2 regions of the Delftia sp. GW456-R20 genome follow, and region 2 is predicted to be linked to the other one. Evidence: predicted binding sites of a transcription regulator. Region 2 holds the regulator's gene; the other holds the start of a gene.

Region 1 (4,260 bases), 600 kb from region 2:
TTGGCAAAGCCCACGCCGGCCGGGCGGGTGCCGAACACCACCCAGGCGCCGACCACGATGAAGGCCACGATGGCGATGATCTTGATCATGGAGAAGCTGTACTCCACGGCGCCGAAGGCCTTGACGCTCATCATGTTCACGCCGATCAGCGCGCCCGAGAAGATCACCACCCAGGCCCAGCGCGGCACCTCGGGGAACCAGTAGCCCATGTACAGGCCCACGGCCGTCACCTCGGTGCCCACGGCCAGCACCACGCAGGCCCAGTAGGCATAGCGCACCACGAAGCCAGCCCAGGGGGCGATGTAGTGCTCGGCATAGGCGCCGAACGAGCCCGAGGTCGGGTGGGCCACCGTCATCTCGGCCAGGCAGCCCATCAGCAGCAGCGAAATCACCGCGCCGATGGCATAGCTGATCAGCACGCTGGGCCCGGCGAAGCCGATGGCAAAGCCGCTGCCCAGGAACAGGCCGGTGCCGACGGCACCGCCGATGGCGATCATGGTCATCTGTCCGGCAGACAGCTGCTGTTGGAGTCCGGCTTCGCGCTGGACGATGTCTTCGAAGGCTGGCATGGGTTGTTGTCTCCGTTGCTGTGGGGGGCTTCGGAGGCGGATGCTAGTTACGGCCTTCGCAGGGCGTTTAGTAGTTATCCCTAAATGCGCTTGATCTTGGATAAGTTATTCTGTGAAACATGAATTCATAGGTGGTTTATGTCAATCGAGATCGACAGAACGGACCGGCTGCTGATCCGCGCCCTGCAGGACAACGCGCGGCTGACCTCGGGCGAATTGGCGCAACGCGTGCACTTGTCGCAATCGCCGTCGTGGCGGCGCATCAAGCGGCTGGAGGATGAGGGCGTGATCACCGGCTACCACGCCGCGCTGAGCCGGCGCGCCATCGGCTTTGGCGTGCTGGCCTTCGTGATGGTGGGCATAGACCATCAGAACGAGGAGTCATCGCGCCACTTCCAGGAAGCGGTCTGCGCCATCCCCGAGGTCGTGATGTTCCACGGCATCTCGGGGCCGGAGGACTTCCTGCTGGTCGTCGTGGCGCGCGATCTCGATGCCTATTCGGACCTGCTGCTCACCCGCCTGCATCGGCTGCCCGGCGTGCGCCAGGTGCACACGCATTTCTCGCTGCAGGAGTTCAAGGGGCAGCTGGCGGGGCTGCCCGTGGAATAACGGCTGGTGGCGCCTGGCTGGTTGCTACAGCAGGCCGCTGTCCAGCGCCTGCATGCCATGGCGCACGCGCACGCGGTTGCAGGCATCGCTGCCGGCCGCAAATTCGCGGCAAGGCGAGGGCCGCCACTCGTAGATGCCGCAATGGGCCTTCTCGCCCACCTTGCCCACCAGCGCTGCGCAGCGCGGGCGCGACCAGTCCGTGCCGCGCATGCGGCAGGTGTGGTCGGTGACTTCCTCGATCAGCCCGGCCGGCACGCGGCCGCCATGCTCCTGCGACTCATGCACGGAAAAGTCCACGCGAAACGACGCGCAGCAGGCGCCGCAGCTCAGGCAGGGATGGGTCATGGCGTGGGCAAGCAGGTGCAGGTGCGGATCGTGGGAGCGCGATTGTCGCGCGCACGCGTGCGGGGCGCCTGGAACCGGCCAAAAACCATGACGGCCATTTGGCAAGACCCTGCCTCTTACTCCGATACCATGCGCGGGCTTCCCACGGGGATTCGATCAAAATCAAAATGAGAATAAAAATCAGTTGATACAACACGCCATGCATTCGATGAATCCCGGGACGGACGCCACGGCTCCGTCCGCACTGTCCGCGCCTCCCAGCTCTCCAAGCCCGGCCACCGCTGCGGCCATCACCCTGGATGCGCTGCCGCGCCAGGTTCCGGCGCGCGTGGTCGAACTCCATGCGGCGCGCGATGCCGTCGAGCAGGAACTGCTGCTGCGCCTCATGGAAATCGGTTTCCTGCCGGGCGAGCCCGTTCGCATCCTGGCCGCAGGCTTTCCGGGCGACGACCCGCTGGCCGTGCGCGTGGGCCAGGCCACATTCGCACTGCGCCGCCATGAGGCGGCTCTGGTGCGCGTGGCGCCGGAGGCGGTGGCATGAGCGCGTCGTCCTCTCCCAAACTCATCCAGCCGCTGCAGCCTGCCCAGGGTGGCGGCGGCGGCAGCGGTGATTCCGCACTGCGCCTGGCCTTGCTGGGCAACCCCAACTGCGGCAAGACAGCCTTGTTCAACCTGCTGACCGGCGCACGCCAGAAGGTGGCCAACTACGCGGGCGTGACCGTGGAGCGCAAGGAAGGCTGGCTGAGCACGGCCAGCGGCCGGCGTGTGCGCTTGCTGGACCTGCCGGGCACCTACAGCCTGCACGCCCACAGCGAGGATGAACGCATCACGCGCGACATCGTCTCGGGCCGCCACGCGCGCGAGGCGCCTCCCGAACTGCTGGTCTGCGTCACCGACGCCACCCACCTGCGGCTGAACCTGCGCCTGGTGCTGGAAGCCCAGCGCCTGGGCCTGCCCATGCTGCTGGTGCTCAACATGAGCGACATGGCCAGGCGCCAGGGCATCGATATCGACCGCGAGGCGCTGTCACGCGCCCTGGGCATGCCCGTGCTGTCCACGGTGGGCGTGCGCCAGGACGGCGCGCGCGAACTGCTGCAATGGCTGGACGGCCCCGAAGCCCGCGCCCTGGCAGCGCCGCAGCTGCAGGCTCCGGCCCGCCCGGGCGATGCGCGCGAGCAGGTGCTGGCCCTGCACCAGCAGGTGGCCAGCATCATGGCCGACTGTGTCAAGGAGCCCGTGGTGGACACCCGGCGCGACGACCGCATCGACGCCGTGGTGCTGCACCCGCTGTGGGGCATGCTGCTGCTGGCGGCCACGCTGTTCCTGATGTTCCAGGCCGTGTTCAGCTGGGCGCAGCCGCTGATGGACGGCATCGAGGGCGGCGTTTCGGCCGTCTCGGCCCTGGTCAACGAGCACATGCCCGAAGGCGCGCTGCGCAGCCTGCTGGCCGACGGCGTGATCGCGGGCACCGGCGCCGTGCTGGTCTTCCTGCCGCAGATCCTGATCCTGTTCCTGTTCATCCTTGCACTCGAGGACTCGGGCTACCTGCCGCGTGCCGCCTTCATGCTGGACCGCATCATGGGCAAGGTCGGCCTGTCGGGCCGCTCCTTCATTCCGCTGCTGTCCAGCTTCGCCTGCGCCGTGCCCGGCATCATGGCCACGCGCTCCATCACCAGCTGGCGCGACCGCCTGGTGACCATCATGATCGCGCCGCTGATGACCTGCTCGGCGCGCCTGCCGGTCTATGCGCTGCTGATCAGCGCCTTCATTCCCGAGCGCACGGTGGGCGGCATCTTCAACCTGCAGGGCCTGGTGCTGTTCGCGCTGTACGTGGCCGGCATCGCCAGCGCCATGGCCGTGGCCGGCGTGGCCAAGTTGGCAGGCCGCAGCGCCGGACCCACGCCGCTGCTGATGGAACTGCCCTCCTACCGCTGGCCCAGCCCGCGCAGCCTGGCCCTGGGCCTGTACGAGCGCGCCATGATCTTCCTGCGCCGCGTGGGCGGCATCATCCTGACCGTGAGCATCGTGCTGTGGTTCCTGGCCAGCTACCCGGCGCCGCCCGATGGCGTCACCGAAGCGGCCATCCGCTACAGCTTTGCAGGCCGCATCGGCGGCTGGCTGGAGGTGGTGCTGGCGCCGATCGGCTTCAACTGGCAGATCGCCATCGCCCTGGTGCCCGGCATGGCCGCGCGCGAGGTGGCCGTCAGCGCCATGGGCACGGTCTATGCCCTGTCCGCCGCCAGCGACGAGGCCATGGCCGAGCAACTGGGCCCGCTGATCGCCCACACCTGGTCTATGGCCACGGCGCTGTCGCTGCTGGCCTGGTTCGTGTTCGCGCCCCAGTGCATCTCCACGCTGGCCGCCGTGCGGCGCGAGACCAACGGCTGGCGCTATCCGCTGTTGATGACCGGCTATCTGTTCGCGCTGGCCTACCTTGCCAGCTTCATCACCTACCGCGTGGCCATCGCATTGGGCGCGGGCTGAAAGGAGCACGGACCATGTGGCAAAACATCATCGTGGGTCTGATAGTGGCCCTGGCCGGCGTGTCTCTGGTCTGGCGCTATCTGCCCGCGCGCTGGCGCCAGAAGGCCGGGCAGATGCATCCGGCACTGGCGCCCAAGGATGCGGGCGGCTGTGGCGGCTGCAGTGCCTGCGGCGGGGACAGTTGCGCACCGGACAAGCGGGGACCGTAAGGCCACGGCTCGAGCTTCCGCCGGGAAAAAAGAATGCCTGCAGG
Region 2 (4,260 bases):
GCGCGAGCAGGTCTGCAAGTACATGTGCCCCTATGCGCGCTTTCAGAGCGCCATGTTCGACCGGGACACCATGATCGTCAGCTACGATACGGGCCGGGGCGAGCCGCGTGCACCGCGCACCAAGAAGGTGGACTACAAGGCCCAGGGCCTGGGCGACTGCATCGACTGCAAGATGTGCGTGCAGGTCTGCCCCGTGGGCATCGACATCCGCAACGGTCTGCAATACGAATGCATTGGCTGCGGCCTGTGCATAGACGCCTGCAATTCCATCATGGACAAGATGGAGTACCCGCGCGGCCTGATCCGCCTGACCACGCAGAACGCCATGGCCGGCCTGTGGCGGCGTGCCCAGGTGCTGCGCCGCATCTTCCGTCCGCGCGTGCTGATCTACTCGGCCGTGCTGATCGGCTTGAGCGTGGCCATGATCGTGAGCCTGGCGCTGCGCCAGTCGGTCAAGGTGGACGTGATCCGCGACCGCGCCTCGCTGTCGCGCATCGTGGCTGGCGGCAAGCTGGAGAATGTCTACCGCCTGCAGATCATGAATGCCACCGAGCAGGCCCAGCGCTACCGCATCAGCGCCCATGGCCTCGATGGGCTGGAGCTGGCGTCCGAGCAGGAAGTCGAGGTCGGCCCGGCCGAGACGCGCGGCATTGCGGCGCGACTGCAGATTCCCTACGGTTCGGCCGAGCCGGGCTCGCACACCGTATTCTTCGATATCGATGCCGTGCATTCGGGCGCGGGACGCGCGTCCGAAAAGGCCGTCTTCCTGGTGCCCCGGTGATGTTCCTGGCAGGCGTGGCACGGTCCGCGCCTGCCGCCTGAAAGAAAGAGGTTTCCCATGTCTTCCAGTCCCGCAGTGTCCGCGCCCGCGCAGGCTCCCTCGCACCCCGACGCCGGCAAGCCCTGGTGGAAGTTCGGCCATGTCTGGCTGGTGGTGGCCGGCCCGGCGGCCGTGGTGGTCGCTGCCGTGATCACGGCCATCATCGCCATCAATGGCGCCGATCCCGTGATCGACCCCGACTACTACCGCAACGGCATCACGATCAACGAGCGTGCCGATGGCGTGCGCGAAGTGCCCAAGAGCATGGCGCCCGCCGTCACCGGCCGCAACCATGCGGCCACGCCCGCGCACGATCACCCCACGGACCGCTGATCGCCGTGCACCCCTGCAAGAGGCCGCAGTCGCGGCCTTTTTGCATGGCGGATCGCATCTCCGGCATGCGCGACGGGTGAGGGTTTCCTACAGGCGTGCAGGGCGCTGCGGGGCTTGGCGCCATGCGTTGGCGCGGCGCACAATGAAGGCGCCCCCTCGACAGCACAAGGAGATCGCTGATGTTGGCCCAACGCTGGATGTGGATTGCCTGGCCTGCCTTTTTGGCAGCCGCCGTGATGGAGATGCTGGTTTTTGCCTTTGTGGACCCGCTGGAGCTGCATTGGCTCGGCGACCTGGGCTGGTCGCGCCAGGGCATCTACACGCTGGCCTTCTTCGCCTTCTGGGGCGTGACCATGCTCTCCAGCCTGATGACCACCATGCTGGGCCGATCGGCCCGCGATCTCAACGACGGCGTGGTCTCCGAGCCCGACCCGGACCTGGCCATGCAGGGGCTGGGGCGGGACTGAGCGAGAGCCCGCTGCAATGAACAAGGCCCGCTGTCGCGGGCCTTGTTCATTGGCGGATGAATGCTTGCCGCCCTTGCGGCCTCACTGGCACTGCTGGCTGTTGACGATGCGCTTGAGCGCCTCCGTGTCCAGGATGCGCAGATGGCGCTGGCGCACCTCGATGATGTTGTCGTCCGCGAACTTGGAGAAGGTGCGGCTCACCGTCTCCAGCTTCAGGCCCAGGTAGCTGCCGATTTCCTCGCGCGTCATGCGCAGCACCAGTTCCGACTTGGAAAAGCCCCGCGCATGCAGGCGCTGCACCAGGTTGAGCACGAAGGCGGCCAGGCGCTCTTCGGCGCGCATGCTGCCCAGCAGCAGCATCACGCCGTGCTCGCGCACGATCTCGCGGCTCATGACCTTGTGCACATGGTTTTGCAGGGCCGTGACCTCGCGCGACAGGTCTTCCAGCTTGTCGAAGGGCATGACGCAGACTTCGGCGTCTTCCAGCGCGACGGCATCGCAGGTGTGGTGGTCGTTGACGATGCCGTCCAGGCCGATGATCTCGCCGGCCATCTGAAAGCCTGTGACCTGGTCGCGTCCGTCCTCGGTGGCCACGCAGGTCTTGAAGAAGCCGGTGCGGATGGCGTACAGCGAGGTGAATGTCTCGCCGTTGCGAAACAGCAGGCCTCCGCGCTTGACCTTGCGGCGCGTGGCCACGATGTCGTCGATGCGCTGCATCTGCTCGGCATCCAGGCCCATGGGCATGCACAGTTCGCGCAGGTTGCAGTTGGAGCAGGAGGCTTTGATGGTCTGAAGGTTCATGGAGTGATAAACATCAGCGGCACACAGCGTGCCGGCGGTGACCTCGTGGATTGCGATGAGTTGGATCAAATTGTCGCAGCAGTCCCTCAAACAACTCTTGATATGAGTCAAGGACATGACCGATGTGCTGCGGCACAGTCGAGGTATTAGAGGAAAAAACCCATGACCGCTGTCACCCCAGAGCTGCTGCGTCGCTTTGACGTACCGGGGCCCCGATACACCTCGTTCCCTACCGCCGACCGCTTTGTCGAGGCCTTTGGTGCAGAGGACTATATCCTGGCGCTGCAACAACGCAAATCGAGTACCGCAGCGCGTGCCACGCCTTTGTCGCTGTATGTGCACGTGCCCTTTTGCGAGTCGCTTTGCTACTACTGCGCCTGCAACAAGATCGTGACGCGCCACCACGATCGCGCCGCCGTCTACCTGGACTACCTGGCGCGCGAGATGGCCTTGCATACGGCCCATTGCGGCAAGGGCCAGACCGTCAGCCAGCTGCACCTGGGCGGCGGCACGCCCACCTTCTTCTCCGACGACGAGTTGCGCACGCTGATGGGCCTGTTGCGCGAGCATTTCAAGCTGGAGCCGGGTGGCGAGTACTCCATCGAGGTCGATCCGCGCACCGTCAGCGTCGAGCGCCTGGCCGTGCTCAAGGAGCTGGGCTTCAACCGCCTGAGCTTCGGCGTGCAGGACTTTGACGAACAGGTGCAGATCGCGGTTCATCGCGTGCAGCCGGCCGAGCAGGTGTTCGAGCTGGTGGCGGCCGCGCGGCAGCTGGGCTTTGCCTCCATCAACGTGGACCTGATCTACGGCCTGCCCAAGCAGACGCCCGAATCCTTCGAGCGCACGCTGGCCCAGGTCAACGCGCTGCGGCCCGACCGCATCGCGCTCTATGCCTATGCCCACCTGCCCGAGCGCTTCAAGCCGCAGCGGCGCATTGCGGCCGAGGATCTGCCCCAGGGGGCCGACAAGCTGGCCATGCTGTCGCGTTCCATCGCCGCGTTCATGGACGGTGGCTATGTCTATGTGGGCATGGACCACTTCGCCCTGCCCGAGGACTCGCTGGCCGTGGCCAAGCGCCAGGGCCGGCTGCACCGCAACTTCCAGGGCTACAGCACCCAGCCCGACTGCGACCTGATTGCGCTGGGCGTGTCGGCCATCGGCAAGGTGGGTGCCAGCTACAGCCAGAACGCCAAGACGCTGGAGGAGTACTACGACGCCATCGACGCCAGCCACCTGCCCGTGGTGCGGGGCCTGGCGCTGTCGCGCGACGACCTGGTGCGCCGCGCCGTCATCATGGCCATCATGTGTCAGGGCGCCGTGCTGTTCGAGCCCATGGAGCAGGCCTGGCTGCTGGGCTTTCGCGAGTACTTCGCGCCCGAGATGGCGGCCCTGGAGGACTTGCAGGCCAAGGGCCTGGTGCAGATCAGCGACGAGGGCTTCCAGGTCACGCCCATGGGCTGGTACTTCGTGCGCGGCGTAGCCATGCTGTTTGACCGATATCTGCAGGCGGACAAGAACCGGGCGCGGTTTTCGAGGATCATCTAGGCCCCATGCTGTTGTCGCTGCTCTGGACCGCTTTGATCATGGGGCTCGTCGGCGGGCCCCATTGCCTTGCCATGTGCGCTGCGCCCTGCGGCGTGGTCACGGGCGGGGCGGGGCAGGGCGGCGGCTCGCAGGTGGTGGCCGTGCATGGATTGCAAAGCCGGCTGTGGCTGCGCACGGCGCTGTTCCACGGCGGCCGTCTGGCCGGCTATGCCAGCCTGGGCGCTGCCTCGGCCCTGGCCATGGAGAGCCTGTCCTGGCTCACCAGCCAGACCACGGCGCTGCAGCCGTTCTGGA

The links. The regulator FNR, encoded in region 2, switches genes on or off when oxygen is low (the NO sensors DNR and NnrR bind a similar motif). The targets are predictions, from matches to a motif close to TTGATNNNNATCAA.
Region 1: A4F85_RS13860 (FeoA family protein) is a predicted target of FNR. The motif match lies at 1,676-1,689, and genes of this name have one in related genera.

Annotation. Positions count from the first base shown of each region.
Region 1 is NZ_LWCN01000004.1:1,911,627-1,915,886, reverse strand. It holds gene A4F85_RS13875 (amino acid permease) at 1-569, opposite strand, end outside; gene A4F85_RS13870 (Lrp/AsnC family transcriptional regulator) at 708-1,178, shown strand; gene A4F85_RS13865 (YkgJ family cysteine cluster protein) at 1,203-1,523, opposite strand; gene A4F85_RS13860 (FeoA family protein) at 1,723-2,064, shown strand; gene feoB (ferrous iron transporter B) at 2,061-4,007, shown strand; gene A4F85_RS13850 (hypothetical protein) at 4,022-4,216, shown strand.
Region 2 is NZ_LWCN01000004.1:1,311,216-1,315,475, reverse strand. It holds gene ccoG (cytochrome c oxidase accessory protein CcoG) at 1-781, shown strand, start outside; gene A4F85_RS11280 (FixH family protein) at 839-1,153, shown strand; gene A4F85_RS11275 (hypothetical protein) at 1,333-1,620, shown strand; gene fnr (fumarate/nitrate reduction transcriptional regulator Fnr) at 1,702-2,421, opposite strand; gene hemN (oxygen-independent coproporphyrinogen III oxidase) at 2,584-3,966, shown strand; gene A4F85_RS11260 (sulfite exporter TauE/SafE family protein) at 3,972-4,260, shown strand, end outside.